DNA from 2 places in the Pseudoalteromonas sp. McH1-7 genome. Region 2 is predicted to be linked to the other one. Evidence: predicted binding sites of a transcription regulator. Region 2 holds the regulator's gene; the other holds the start of a gene.

Region 1 (7,478 bases), on a different contig from region 2:
ATGGGGTGAAACAAGGTATAAAGATTCTGCTTTAATAACTGCACCTAATCAAGGGTGGTAAACCATATCAGAGTCGAAGCAAAGATCGTTCCGATTAGCGGTTTATACAGTAGGAGATTGAAATGGCAGGTATTTTAGACTCGGTTAACCAACGAACACAACTGGTTGGTCAAAACCGTCTCGAGCTATTACTTTTTCGGCTTCAAGGTCGACAACGCTTCGGCATCAATGTGTTTAAAGTCCGGGAAGTGCTGCAATGCCCAGCACTCACGAGTATGCCAAAGTCAAACCCTCTAATCAGGGGGGTAGCCCATATTCGTGGTCAAACTATTTCTGTGATAGACATGTCACTTGCAGTAGGTGGGCCACCTATTCAGGATATTCGCAATTGTTTTATTGTTATTGCTGAGTACAACCGTTCCGTTCAGGGCTTTTTAGTTAGTGCTGTTGAGCGTATCGTCAACATGAACTGGGAAAAAATAATGCCGCCACCGTCTGGTGCAGGCCGTTATTCGTACCTGACAGCGGTAACTGAAATTGAAAATGAATTAGTTGAAATTTTAGATGTAGAAAAGATTCTCAATGAGATCTGTCCAATCAATACAGAAGTGAGTGCCGATATTGTATCTGATGGTGAGATGCAAAAAGATCTTGGTGAACGTATAGTATTCATTGCTGACGACTCAGCTGTGGCTCGTAATCAGGTAAAACGTGCGCTTGAGCCTCTGGGTGTTCAAACCGAGCTGGCTAAAAATGGTAAGGAGGCGTTAATCAGATTACGAGAGATAGCAGAAGTAGACTGTCAAAATAATGTCACTGAGCGCGTTGGATTATTAATTTCTGATGTTGAAATGCCTGAAATGGACGGCTATACATTAACAGCAGAAATAAAAGCGGATCCGAAATTAGCGCCATTGCATGTAATACTTCATACTTCATTGAGTGGTGTATTTAATCAAGCGATGATAGAAAAAGTCGGCGCTGATGATTTTATTGCAAAGTTTAACCCTGATGAGTTGGCAGCAGCGGTTAAAAAATGGGTTCACTGTGATTAAAGCTGGTGGTAGCACTTGGAAAATAAGCATTTAGAGCAAAAAGAGTACGATCAATTTAGAACTTTTTTGGAACAACAGTGCGGTATTGTGCTGGGTGACAATAAGTTATACTTGGTTAAAAGTAGGTTAGCCCCTCTTATGGCTCGTTTCGGTGTGGAAACGCTTTCATCTTTAGTGGCTAAAACGCTTAGTCCACATGAGCGGCAACTGCGTGCCGCCGTGGTTGATGCAATGACCACAAATGAAACGCTTTGGTTCCGCGACACTTACCCATTTGAGCTAATCAAAACCAAAATTTTGCCAGAGTTTAAAGACTTAAGGCGACCGGTAAAGATTTGGTCTGCTGCCAGTTCGTCAGGACAGGAACCGTATTCGATAGCGATGTCGGCGAATGAATATACAAGCAAGAGCCCAGGCTCGCTGAAGATGGGTGTACAAATTGTAGGCACTGATATATCTAACACTATGTTAGATATGTGCAAGAACGCGGAATATGATGCACTTGCACTAGCCAGAGGCTTATCCCCAGAGCGCAGAAAGAAATTTTTCACTGATAGTGGTAATGGCATGGCAAAGGTGGTTGAGCCAATCCGCAAAATGGTGAGCTTTAGGCATTTGAACCTACTTGATTCTTATGCGCTGATGGGAAAGTTTGATGTGATATTCTGTCGCAACGTGCTGATTTACTTTGCACCTGAGGTGAAGGCAAAAATAATTTCGCAGTTTGCGCAATCACTTAATCCAAATGGGTATTTGTTTTTGGGAGCCTCAGAGTCAATGGCCGGGTTAAGCGATGACTTCAACATGATCAGGTGTAATCCTGGTATCATTTATCAGAAGAAAGCTTAACACAATAATGGCAGCAGGGAAGCTTGCCTGTTGATTTATTGCGGTACAAAAACGCTGTACCCAGCAGGTGCCTTAAACTTTGACAACAACTTCACTAACTGTAACAGCCTCTTTCATCTAGTGAGCTATTTTTAGACTCTAAATTCTTACTGATAATATTAATCCACTTAACCAATTTGAGCTCGAAATAATAACTTATTATCCAGCCGCTGTGATCCCTAATACCAATTACCTTAATTAAGAGGTCTATTTTCAGGCGAGAAAATCTTGTCAATAACCGTCTTATGCTGAGGTACCTACGCTCTGTAGGCAGGCAAAAATTTCGCTATTGAGTTGCTCTAAATAAACAAGACACTTTTAACGCAGTTCGCATCAGATTTACTCCTTCAAATTGAGTCGGCATTATACAAACCAGTACCACTCCGCCAAGTTACTTTAAACGCTCTGCCGTTATTTTATTCACATAGGCATACTCTTAAGATTGTCACAATCGTGAAAGTCATCCCTTTAATGCCGATACAAATTCCCTATATTGTACTGTGTAAACTGATACAAAGAATATTAACTGCTATTGATATGCTACTACCCTCTTGAATTGTAAGGATTTAAAATAAATTTCTAATTGGCCTGAATATTGCTTTTACCTAATGAGTCAAATTTTTGGAGTGAGATAATGGCAATCAGTTTCGATAAAGCGTTGGGTGTACATCAGCACACAATGCTACTTCGTTCTCAACGTGCTGAAATTTTAGCAAGCAATATCGCAAATGCAGATACTCCAGGATATAAAGCGAAAGATATCGATTTTGCGAGTGCCTTGAAAGCGGCAAAGTCATCGCAAAGAAGCGGCAATGATATGGTCAGAACAGATGCCAAGCACCTAAGTGGTGGTACTAAAATGAGTAATTCATCTGAGCTATATCGTTCGCCAAATCAAGCAGATACAGGTGATGGTAACTCAGTTGATATACAGGTGGAACGAAACTTGTATGTACAAAACGCATTAGAGTACCAAGCCAGTATGCAGTTCCTATCTGGTAAGTTCAAAGGGCTTAAAAAAGCTCTAGGTAGTCAAGGGGCATAACGATGAGTTTATATAACGTTTTTGATATAGCAGGTTCTGGCATGAGTGCACAAAATGTGCGCCTGAATACGACCGCGAGTAATATATCTAATGCAAACTCCGTTAGCTCTAGCCAAGATAAAGTATATCGAGCTAGACATCCCGTTTTTGCCGCTGAACTTACCAAGGCCGCAGCGTCTCAAAGCAATGCTGCCGGTTCATCTGTAGGAGTTAAAGTGCTGGGTGTAGTTGAGAGTGATAAGCCACTTCAAGTGGAGTATAACCCCAATCATCCCAGTGCAGATGCAAATGGCTACATTTATAAACCGAATGTGAATGTGGTGGAAGAGATGGCAAATATGATTTCAGCGTCCCGTTCATATCAAACCAATGTACAAGTTGCAGATGCAGCAAAACAGATGCTGACAAAAACGCTGCAACTAGGCCAGCGCTAATTGGGAGTAACAGCTGATGAGTAATAACGTAAATGCCACATCAACGGGTGTAGATTCACTCTACTGGGACAGGCAAAAGCAGGCCGAGGAGCAAAAGCCCAGAGATGAGTTGTCGCAAGAAGACTTTTTCTCGCTACTTACTCAACAGCTGTCCTTTCAGGATCCGAGTAAACCTGCTGATAATGACCAGATGATTGCGCAAATGACGAGTTTTACAATGGCTGAGGGGATTTCGAAGCTTAATGAGAACTTTGACTCGTTAGCAGCATCCATGACTTCAAACTCGGCATTACAAGCGTCAACATTAATTGGTAAAAAGGCGTTGCTGGAGTCTACGACACTAGAGCATGGTGGAGATTCCTTATCTAAAGGCTCTGTTATTGTTCAAGAGCCGGTACAGAATTTATCCGTAGGAATTTATGACGAAGCTGGTGCCCTGGTGAATACATTAGAGCTCGGTGAGCAAAGCGCCGGTGCTGTGAGGTTTACGTGGGACGGTAAAAATAAAGACGGTGAAACAATGCCTCCGGGTGAGTACACCATCAAAGCTGAAGGGATGATTGAAGGTGAGTACCAGACACTTCCATCTGCGACATTCAGAAATATAGATAGTGTGAATGTTAATGGTGCAAATGGCATCGTTATTAACACGAAAGAAGGCGCGGTGCGCTTAACTGACATTGCTGAAATAGCATAATAGTTTTAGAGAATTAACCTTAAGAAATTAGAGGTGAGAGTATGAGTTTTAACATAGCATTGACAGGTATTGCGGCCGCGCAAAAAGACTTGGATGTAACGGCAAATAACATCGCTAACGTAAACACCACAGGCTTTAAAGAGTCTCGAGCAGAATTTGCTGATGTATACGCTTCGTCTGTTTTTAGTTCAGGTAAAACGAAAAATGGTGATGGTGTGCAAACCACTATGGTTGCGCAGCAATTTCACCAAGGTTCACTCAAGTTTACACAGAATTCACTTGATTTGGCGATTGAGGGTGAGGGCTATTTTGCCATGTCAAACTCATTACAGTCACAGGACTTCACGTATTCTAGAGCTGGCGCGTTTAAACTCAATAAAGACAACTTTATTGTAAACGCCAAAGGTGACTATTTGCAGGGGTTCCCAGTTGACCCCTCAACAGGTGATACCACATCATTGAGTTTGAGTACCACGTCGCCAGTACAAATCCCAGACGCGTCAGGCTCGCCTCGTGCCACATCTCAGATTTATACGTCGTTCAACCTTGATGCAACGGTTCAGCCACCGACGATTGCGTTTGACCCAGAGCAACGCGCGTCGTATAACTCCAGAACGGCTATTACCGTGTATGATTCGCTTGGTGAGTCTCATACGCTACAGCTATTTTTCAGAAAAACAGCTGACAATGAATGGTCTACCTATGCAACGTTAGATGACAAACCGTTTAACCATAATGCCAGACAGATTGATCCGACGGCAACGCCACCAATTCCGTATACGCCTGTCAGTGTATTTCGCTTTGATGCCAGTGGTATTCCATCACAGACTGCTGCTGACCCATCAGCAACGCCGCTAGTTTTTAATAATAATACCGGTTCGACTTTTAACCCGCTCAGTCTGGCAGGCCCACAAGACGCAACGGATCCGACAATTGGTATGTCGAATTTGCTTGATAATGGTGCGACTTTTCCCAATGATATTGTCGTAAACTGGCGCGATGAAGCAAACACAGCGCAAAAGCTGCCGACTCAATACTCGTCAGGTCGATTTGAAGTAAAAGCATTGGAACAAGATGGTGCCACAGTTGGCCGTTTGGCGGGAATTGATATTGGCTCTGATGGTAAGGTAGTTGCATCTTACACTAATGGCGACTCCACTTATTTAGGTCAAGTTGCATTAGTACGTTTTCCAAATTCACAAGGCCTACAAGCGATAGGCAATACTGAATGGAAGAAGAGTCTATCCTCTGGTGAACCACTAGCAGGGGAACCTAACACTGGTACTTTAGGTAGTATTAGCTCTTCAGCCTTAGAGCAGTCAAACGTAAACTTAACTAATGAGCTGGTTGACTTGATAAGCGCACAGCGTAATTTCCAGGCTAACTCGCGAGCACTCGAAGTTAATTCAACATTACAACAGAATATATTACAGATACGATAATATATTATGCCCTCCAAAGGCTGCTTCTCAAGCAGCCTTTTTTATTCCCGTCAAAAACACTTCACCATTTTGGCATTGAGTTTGCATTACATATACCAAGTTAGAATTTTATAGGTCATCGTCATGGATAAAATGGTGTATATCGCGATGTCAGGCGCTAAGCAAAGCTTACGTGGTGTGGCGTTAAAAGCGAATAACCTAGCAAATGCCAACACGACTGGCTTCAAAGCGGACTTTGCACAGGCTCGTTCAATGCAGGCATTTGGTGAAGGGTTACCTACCCGTGTGTTTGCAATGCAAGAGCGCCCAGGAACTAATATGACTGGTGGGGCAATAGTCGAAACCGGTCGGGAGCTAGATATAGCTGTTGATGATAAGTCTTGGATCAGTGTTGTTGACGCATCAGGCGAAGAAGCATATACCAAAGTTGGTACGTTGAATATTCGTAATGACGGTGCGTTAGTTACTGCTCATGGGCGTCAACTTATTGGCGAAGGTGGGCCGATTGTTCTACCCATACCTGTAGATAAAGTGGTGTTTAGCGATGATGGCTCCATTCAAGTTCGTCCACAAGGAGCGCCTGCTAATTTTCTAGAGGTTGTTGATAGGCTGAAGATTATAAAGGCTGACAGCAACAAACTAGAAAAAGGAAATGACGGCCTATTCAGGCCCAAAGAAGACACTTTGGAAGATGGGTTCTGCGGTTTTTGTGAGGTATCACCTACCGCCAAAGTGATGAGCGGCTTCCTAGAAATGTCTAATGTAAATCCAGTTCACGAGATGGTTGATATGATCAATCATCAAAGACAATTTGAAATGCAAATTAAGCTGATGAAAACAGCTGAAGAAATAGATGAGCGACACACTTCGCTCCTACGCATAGTTTAAGAGTGAGGTAGAAATTATGAATCCTGCATTGTGGATAAGTAAAACCGGTTTGGATGCACAACAAACTGATATTTCAGTTATCTCTAACAACTTGGCTAACGCCAGTACTGTTGGATATAAAAAGAGTCGTGCGATTTTTGAAGATTTGTTATACCAAAATATTAACCAGCCAGGAGGAAGAAGCTCTCAGGATACAGAGTTGCCTTCAGGTCTGATGCTTGGGGCCGGTGCTAAAGTGGTGGCTAACCAAAAGAATTTCTCACAAGGCAACATGTTGAGTACAGAAAACTCTTTAGACTGGATGATCCAAGGCCCTGGTTTTTTTGAAATACAAATGCCGGATGGAACGACGGCCTATTCTCGCAACGGACAATTTACCACTGATGAAGAAGGTCGCGTCGTCACATCAGGTGCCGGCTTCCCGGTGTTGCCAGAGATGAACGTGCCAGATGATGCTCAATCAATCACTATATCGCAGGACGGTGAAGTATCAGTCCGTGTTGCTGGTCAAGCTGAAAATGTTGTTATTGGCCAGTTGACTATTAGTGACTTCATTAACCCTTCAGGTCTAGAGCCGATAGGGCAGAACTTATATACAGAGACAGCGGTAAGTGGTGCTCCAGTGCAAGGTAACCCAAGTGTAGAAGGGCTTGGTAAAATTGTTCAAGGAGCACTCGAGACATCGAACGTAAACGTTACTGAAGAATTAGTTAATCTGATTGAAACGCAGCGTGTCTATGAAATGAACTCTAAAGTTATCTCATCTGTTGACCAGATGTTGAGCTACATTAACCAGCAGTTGTAACTGGGTAGGGGGTAATATGCGTGCATTATATTTGGCCATAGTAACGGTAGCTGCATTGTCTGGATGTAGTACGACCCAAAACAAAAGTGTGGTGCGTGATGACCCGTATTATGCACCGATTTATCCTGAAGATAACCAAGTACAGATAGTAGCCACAGGATCACTGTTTAATACACAATTTTCAAATGATTTGTATGCAGATAAAAAAGCGTTGAGGGTCGGGG
Region 2 (7,478 bases):
ATGGACTGATCGCGGGCTTTCCACGAACAAGACACAGTTTAAGCACTATGGTAATAGGGAAAGAAGCAGAGCAAATGCAAAGAGACTCTGCGTTTACGCTTTCCCGCGTACATACTGAGCTTAAATCTGCTAATGCTGTTGGACTTGAAGCGGCTCAGTCGACGTTAGCGAAGCTAGGTAGTCAAAAGCTATCTACACGCAAAGTGCCTGTGATTTTCCGCGCTGATATTGCCAATAGCTTATTTGGACACTTAGTGTCAGCCATTGGTGGTGGCGCTTTGTATCGAAAATCAAGTTTCTTAATGGACTCTTTAGATACTCAAATTTTTAATACTTGTGTCAATATCGAAGAGAAGCCTCATTTGCTGCAAGGGTTAGCATCAAGCCCATTTGATAGTGAAGGAGTGAAAACAATAGATCGTGAAATTATCACAGACGGTGTACTGAATACTTACTTATTGGCAAGTTATGCGGCGCGCAGGATGAATATGCAAGCTACAGGGCATGCTGGTGGTATACATAATTGGCTAGTAAAACCTACCCATGATGACTTGAGCGCTTTACTGGCGACTATGGGCACAGGTTTACTGGTAACCGAGTTGATGGGACAGGGGGTCAATACGGTAACTGGTGACTACTCAAGAGGTGCAGCAGGGTTTTGGGTAGAAAATGGTGTGATACAGTATCCTGTCAGTGAAATCACGATTGCAGGTAATCTAAAAGACATGTTTGCCAACATTGAAGGGTTAGGTGGTGATATCGAATGTCGAGGCGCGGTACAAACTGGTTCGGTGCTACTCAATAGCATGCAGATTGCAGGAGAATAACACTGCACCCTATTAAGTAATGCTGGCGGTATTGCCAGCATTATCTGTCATTGTTAAACGAGCAGCCAAGTTGCAGTGCCAAGGAATGCAAAAATTCCGACAATATCAGTGACTGTTGTTAGCACCACACTTCCTGCTAGAGCAGGGTCGATATTCATTTTTTTCAGCATAATTGGGATACTTGCACCAGCAATACCCGCTGCGACTAAATTCATAAACATAGCGAAGGCGATGACTGCACCGAGTGTGAAATCCCACTGCCACACTGCAATGACACCCGCGATTAACAACGACCATAGCAACCCATTTAATGCACCAATGGCCAGCTCTTTACCCATTAAAAACTTCTGGTTGGTTTGATTGATATGACCAAGGGCTATACCACGAATAACCAGTGTTAACGTTTGACTACCTGCAACCCCACCCATACTTGGTACGATGCCATTTAGTACTGCAAGGATTGGCAAAATATCTAAAGTACCTTCGAAAAAGCTGGCGACGAATGCTGCCATTAACGCTGTAAGCAAGTTTATGCCCAGCCAAATTGAACGGCGCTTGCTACTTTTAAGAACAGGAGCAAAGGTGTCTTCCTCGTCCTCAAGACCGGCCATACTTAATAGACTGTGCTCGGCATCTTCACGAATAACATCGACCACATCATCAATGGTAACACGGCCGAGAAGGTGGGCATTATCGTCAACGACAGGAGCTGAAATCCAGTTATGACGCTCAAACAGTTGTGCAACCTCAGATTCATCCATGGAGATAGGAATGGTTTCCTTATCTTCATCCATCAACTCGCGAACAATACTATCTGGTGAATTAGTGAGTAAAATATTGACAGGTAGCGTGCCTAAAAAGCAGTTATCTTTATCCACGACATACAGCTCATCAGTACCATCAGGTAGCTCACCTTTGAGGCGAAGGTACCTAAATACCACTTCCAAAGTGACATCTGGCCGTATAGTGACCGTATCTGTGCTCATCAGAGCGCCAGCGGAGTTCTCCTTGTAGGATAATGCCTGTGTAGCACGCTCTCTATCCTGTGTATCCATCGCACCGATAACATCCTGATAAACGGTATCAGGAAGGCTACGAAGGACATCACCTAAGTCATCATCATCCATGTCTTCGGTTGCAGCTGCGATAAGCTCAGGTTCCATCTGAGCGATGATCCCTAGCCTTACATCCTCAGACAGTTCCTCGAGCACATCCCCTTGAATATCTGGGTCAACAAGTTGCCAGAGCATAGAGCGAACTTTATGAGGTGATGACTCTAGTAGGAGTGCGGTATCACAAGGAGCGGTTTCTGCTAGCATACGCCTTACTTGAACAAACTGACCACTGTTTAAGGCTTTGGTAACCTTTTGAAGTTGCTCCAGTGTATAGTCTTGTTCAAATACTTCAGGCATACGCGTCCTTTTTGATAATGTTGACAGTAAATGATAGTGGTTTGCTCGCCCCAACATGCTGTAATGTATTCAGAAACCATGTCTTGTAAAAATGTGACACAATATATTTCCGTGGGTGGGCTGCCAGTTTATTCTAGCTTTATTTATTATAAATGAATTACCACCTCAACCGACTCAAAACTGGGATATACCATACTAGCTTCGTTTAGCCTCATGTATCGAAATAATCACCTCAGCTTAGGAGCATTAATTTATTCTAAATAAGAGTTTTTTAACGCAGTTACTAGCGTCAGGCTTACCCCTTCAAATTGAGCAAGTATTAAGACAGTTGGTATCACGCCCTTCTAGCAGCCAGTTTTAGCGCTAACAGCCACTACAGTGTAACGCAGTTTTCTTTGTTCTACCAAGGTTTACAGGCGAGTAGGCGAGACTTATTTAATTGAATTTGCGTATCGAAGTGTAGCACATGTTATATGAATTGGTGCTGACACAATACCTGTTACGGTTGTGGGGAGTTATTCTGATTCATTGAACTTATTATGGATCAGCATACCGATAGCATCCAGTGCGGGCTGCGCATCAGGGCCGCTACACACAACTTTAACTTCTTTACCTTGGCTGCTCTCCAGAAGTAGCAGTGCCAGAACGCTATCCGCTGACGCGCTTTTATCGCCCTGATATAAAGTCACCTCTGCATCAAACTGAACGGCAAGCTGAGCCAGTTCAGTCGCTGCTCGAGCATGTAATCCAAGCTTATTTTGGATTAAAAATGTATCTTCACACATTATTCTCTTGCTCACGATGGCGGATTTTTACGTTAGAGTGTGTTTTTGCAAAGCGCTCACCAATCGTTTGTGCTAAATAAACAGAGCGGTGCTGGCCACCAGTACAGCCTATAGCTATGGTTAAGTAGCTACGGTTGTTTCGTTCAAGGTGTGGCAACCAAGTTTGGACAAACGTTTGAATTTGCCAAGTAAATTTCTGCACTATGCTATGACTTGAGAGATAGTCTTTTACCGGCTGATCTAGCCCCGTTAATGGCTTTAGCTCTGGTTCCCAGTGCGGGTTTGGTAAAAAACGCGCATCAAATACGTAATCTGCTTGTTTTGGAATACCGTGCTTGAAGCCAAAAGACTCAAAGGTAATGATAAGTTGTTTATTTTTCTGACCTAAAATCTTTTCACGAATATCTTCTGCCAGTTGGTGCACGCTAAGGCTGGTAGTATCAATTAAGAAGTCAGCTCTAGTCGTCAATACATCTAACAGCTCACGCTCTTTTTTAATTGCAACGTCTAAAGGCAGGTTGTGTATTGATAATGGATGCAAACGGCGCGTTTCTGAAAAACGTTTAATGAGCGTCTGATCATCGCTGTCTAGATAAAACAGGATTGGTTTAGCAAAACCTGGTAAGTACTCGAGTATATCGTTGAACTCATCTTGTTCTTTGGGGAGGTTGCGGACATCGATACTAACAGCAACTTTGTTGTAGTTGTCAGAAACACTACGAACTAAAGAGGGGAGTAAATTAACCGGAATATTGTCGACACAATAGTAGCCTAAATCTTCTAATACTCGAAGTGCTACAGACTTACCAGAACCAGAACGGCCACTGATAATGATAAGCTCGAGTCCTTTTTCTTCATCACTCATCAAATTCACCTTGGATCACTGCATATAACTCATCGTCATTTTTCGCTTGCCTGAGCATTTTGCAAAATGACTTATTTTTGAGTGTATCAGCAATCGCAGCTAAGGTCTTTAAGTGTTGTTGATTATCTCCTTCAGGTACGATGAATGCGACAAAAATATCGACAGGCTGTTTGTCGATCGCCTCAAACGGGATCCCTTGTTCGCTTACCAAGACCATCGCCAGTATTTTATCAATACCTTCAAGTCGCCCATGAGGAATTGCGATCCCTTTACCTATACCTGTACTTCCCAGCTTTTCTCGTGCCATAAGGGCATCTAAGATAGTGTGCTGGCTGGTATCAGGGATTTGGCTATGCGCTAATTCGCTAATGTACTCGAGAATACGTTTTTTGCTACTAAAAAGGACCGCAGCTTTGCTACAGTCCTTATTCACTAATTCACTTAATTTCATTTTAGTGTCGAGTGAGCTTCTCTTTGTGTTTAATTACTTGACGGTCTAGTTTGTCAATCAGGCCATCAATTGCTGCATACATGTCTTGATGCTCTGTTGATGCAAATAGCTCGCCGCCATTTACGTGCAATGTTGCTTCTGCTTTTTGAACTAGTTTTTCGACATCAAGGATCACATGAACGTTATTGATATGATCAAAGTGCCTCTCAAGCTTCGCAAACTTGTTGGTGACATAATCTCTTAAAGAGTCAGTGATTTCTACATGGCGACCAGTTAAATTTAGTTGCATAAGCATTTTTCCTTCTTGTGTTTAACGTCTTATATCAAGCTTTTACGCTGATTTGACGGTGGAATGGCTAGGGATTCACGATATTTTGCAATCGTGCGTCTCGCTACCTTAATTCCTTGTTCAGCTAAAATATCTGCAATTTTGCTATCACTTAATGGTTTAGCAGTGTTTTCCGCAGCTATTAGCTTTTTGATGAGTGCTCGTATTGCTGTTGAGGAGCACTCACCTCCATTTTCGGTACTGACATGGCTTGAGAAGAAATACTTCAGCTCAAATATGCCCCTTGGTGTGTGCATGTACTTTTGGGTGGTGACACGAGAAATCGTAGATTCGTGCATATCAACCATCTCTGCGACATCGTTTAACACCATAGGTCTCATCGCTTCGGGGCCATGTTCAAAGAATGCCTGTTGTTGTTGCACAATGCAATTGGTAACTTTCAATAAAGTGTCATTGCGACTTTCTAAGCTCTTAATAAACCACTTTGCTTCTTGAAGGTGTGAGCGAATAAACTGGCTATCAGTACTCGATTTAGCAGTTCTCGACATCGCAGCGTAGTGGTCATTTACTCTAATCTTAGGCATCGCATCAGGGTTTAGCTCTACAACCCAGCGGCCTTTCACTTTTTTTACCGACACATCTGGAATAACGTATTCTGGTTCTTCATGAATAATACTCGCAGCTGGCTTAGGGTTAAGACTGTGGATCAGCGTCATAACTTCTTTTAGCTCAGCTTCTTTTAAGCGTGTTTTTTTCGCTAAGGTACGGTAATCACGGCTCGCAAGTAAATCAATGTGCTCGGTCAGGATCATCTTGGTTTCGGTGATCCACGGTGTGTCAGGTGCAAATTGATTTAACTGAATACATAAACATTCTTGCAAACTTCGTGCAGCAATACCGACAGGGTCAAACAACTGGATACGTTTAAGTACGGCTTCGACTTCATCCAACTCTACCGGCTCTTCACTGTTTTCATCATTGATACTTTCTAAAATATCTTCACAGGAAAGCGTTAAAATGCCAGACAGATCTACCGCTTCGATGATGGCAATAGCAATGGCTCTATCTGTTGGGCTAAATGGCGTAAGTTCTAACTGCCACATTAGGTAGTCGTGTAGTGATTCGGAAGTCTCTCCCTGGTAGACGTTATCATCATCAGGTAAAGGAGCTGCGCTTGATGCTGGTGCAGCACTCATATATTCATCCCAAGTCACATCCATGGCAAGATCATCACTAACCGTTTCTTTGCTCATGGCGGTATCTGAGTCCATTTCATACTCGCTGACAGGCGCTTCATCTGAGCTTTGCTGACTATCGTCCGTATTATTTTTATCTTGGCTTTGTTGTTCAGTACTTTCTGCGTCTGCGGTATCGCTTTCTTCCACTTCCAATAGTGGGTTGCTGTCCAACGCTTCTTGTATTTCTTGCTGTAGATCCAACGTACTAAGCTGCAACAGGCGTATGGCTTGTTGCAGTTGTGGAGTCATTGTAAGTTGCTGCCCCATGCGCAGCTGTAATGATTGCCTCATGTATCTCTAACAATCCCTTTTAACAGTTATTAATACTACGTCTTAACTATAGCTTGAATTGTTCGCCTAGGTAGACATCTCTTACGGTTTGATCCGCTAAAACATGTTCTGGCGTACCAGCGGCGATTAATTCACCGTGTGAAACGATGTAGGCTTTTTCACATACGTCCAGCGTTTCTCTTACATTGTGGTCGGTGATCAGTACACCGATCCCACGATTTTTAAGGTGCTCAATGATTGTCTTTATATCTAACACTGAAATTGGATCAACGCCAGCAAAAGGTTCATCTAACAAGATAAACTTAGGATTAGCGGCTAAAGCACGAGCAATTTCTACCCGTCTTCTCTCTCCTCCAGATAATGCCATCCCTTGAGAATCACGGATGTGTTGGATATTAAATTCATCCAACAACTCATTAAGCTGAGCTTCTCTTTCAACTTTAGACAAATCTTTGCGGGTTTCCAAAATAGCCATGAGGTTTTGATATACCGTTAGCTTCCTAAATATGGATGACTCTTGAGGTAAATATCCAATCCCTAGGCGTGCGCGACTGTGCATCGGGAGTAGGGTGATATCATCATCATCGATTTGTATAAAGCCTTTGTCACTTGGTACTAAGCCCACAATCATATAAAAAGTAGTGGTTTTCCCCGCACCATTAGGGCCAAGTAAACCAACGATGCTACCTGCTTCGACACTCAGTCCTACATTTTTGACAACTTGGCGACCTTTATAACTTTTTGCCAAGCCTGTTGCTTTGAGCTCGCTCATGAATTGTTACCTTTTTCCTGTGGATCTTCACTTTTTTCCACGCTGGTGTCAGATTTCTTTTCAACAGGAACCAGAATTGTTCTAACCCGAGAGTCGCCCTGTTCAGAGCGCTCGGCACTAATGAGTTGCTTTTCGATATGATAAGTAATGACTTGTGCACTACTTTTTTGACCCGCTTGCGATATTTCAGCATTGCCAGTAAGTACTAATTTTAATTCGGCAACATCATAGCGAATTTCATTAGCCGCTGCGCGTAAGGTTGTACCATCTGCCTGAGCTTCTTCAAAAACCGCAGGGTTGCCAGTAGCAATTAGTAGCTGCTTATTTGAACCAAGCTCAGCGCGGCGGTGCACTTCCAAACGATCAGCATTGATTTTTCTTGTGCCATGAATAATGACAACGTTTTGCTCGAAAATGCCTATGTTACTTTGCAGTTGAGCTTGCTGACGGCCAGCATCGATAATGACTTCATTTTGCTCTGCAGCAGCTGCGAAAGTGGAACTTGCGAGCAAGCCGAAGAAAACTAATTTGTTAATTATTTTACTGGT

What was found. Region 2 encodes sigma-54, which starts transcription at its own class of promoters, with help from an activator protein. Its sites were predicted from a motif close to GTTGGCACGNNNNTNGNNT; they were not measured.
Region 1: the regulator sigma-54 is predicted to act here: its motif matches at 2,526-2,544, upstream of flgB (flagellar basal body rod protein FlgB).

The regions. Positions count from the first base shown of each region.
Region 1 is NZ_JABWPQ010000002.1:240,317-247,794, reverse strand. It holds gene HUZ36_RS02400 (chemotaxis protein CheV) at 123-1,055, shown strand; gene HUZ36_RS02395 (CheR family methyltransferase) at 1,071-1,904, shown strand; gene flgB (flagellar basal body rod protein FlgB) at 2,578-2,988, shown strand; gene flgC (flagellar basal body rod protein FlgC) at 2,991-3,422, shown strand; gene HUZ36_RS02380 (flagellar hook assembly protein FlgD) at 3,439-4,119, shown strand; gene flgE (flagellar hook protein FlgE) at 4,161-5,561, shown strand; gene HUZ36_RS02370 (flagellar basal body rod protein FlgF) at 5,685-6,449, shown strand; gene flgG (flagellar basal-body rod protein FlgG) at 6,466-7,254, shown strand; gene flgH (flagellar basal body L-ring protein FlgH) at 7,271-7,478, shown strand, end outside.
Region 2 is NZ_JABWPQ010000018.1:38,318-45,795, forward strand. It holds gene pmbA (metalloprotease PmbA) at 1-827, shown strand, start outside; gene mgtE (magnesium transporter) at 881-2,239, opposite strand; gene HUZ36_RS13515 (HPr family phosphocarrier protein) at 2,755-3,027, opposite strand; gene rapZ (RNase adapter RapZ) at 3,017-3,889, opposite strand; gene HUZ36_RS13525 (PTS sugar transporter subunit IIA) at 3,882-4,340, opposite strand; gene hpf (ribosome hibernation promoting factor) at 4,342-4,629, opposite strand; gene HUZ36_RS13535 (RNA polymerase factor sigma-54) at 4,659-6,158, opposite strand; gene lptB (LPS export ABC transporter ATP-binding protein) at 6,205-6,930, opposite strand; gene lptA (lipopolysaccharide transport periplasmic protein LptA) at 6,927-7,478, opposite strand, start outside; gene lptC (LPS export ABC transporter periplasmic protein LptC) at 7,471-7,478, opposite strand, start outside.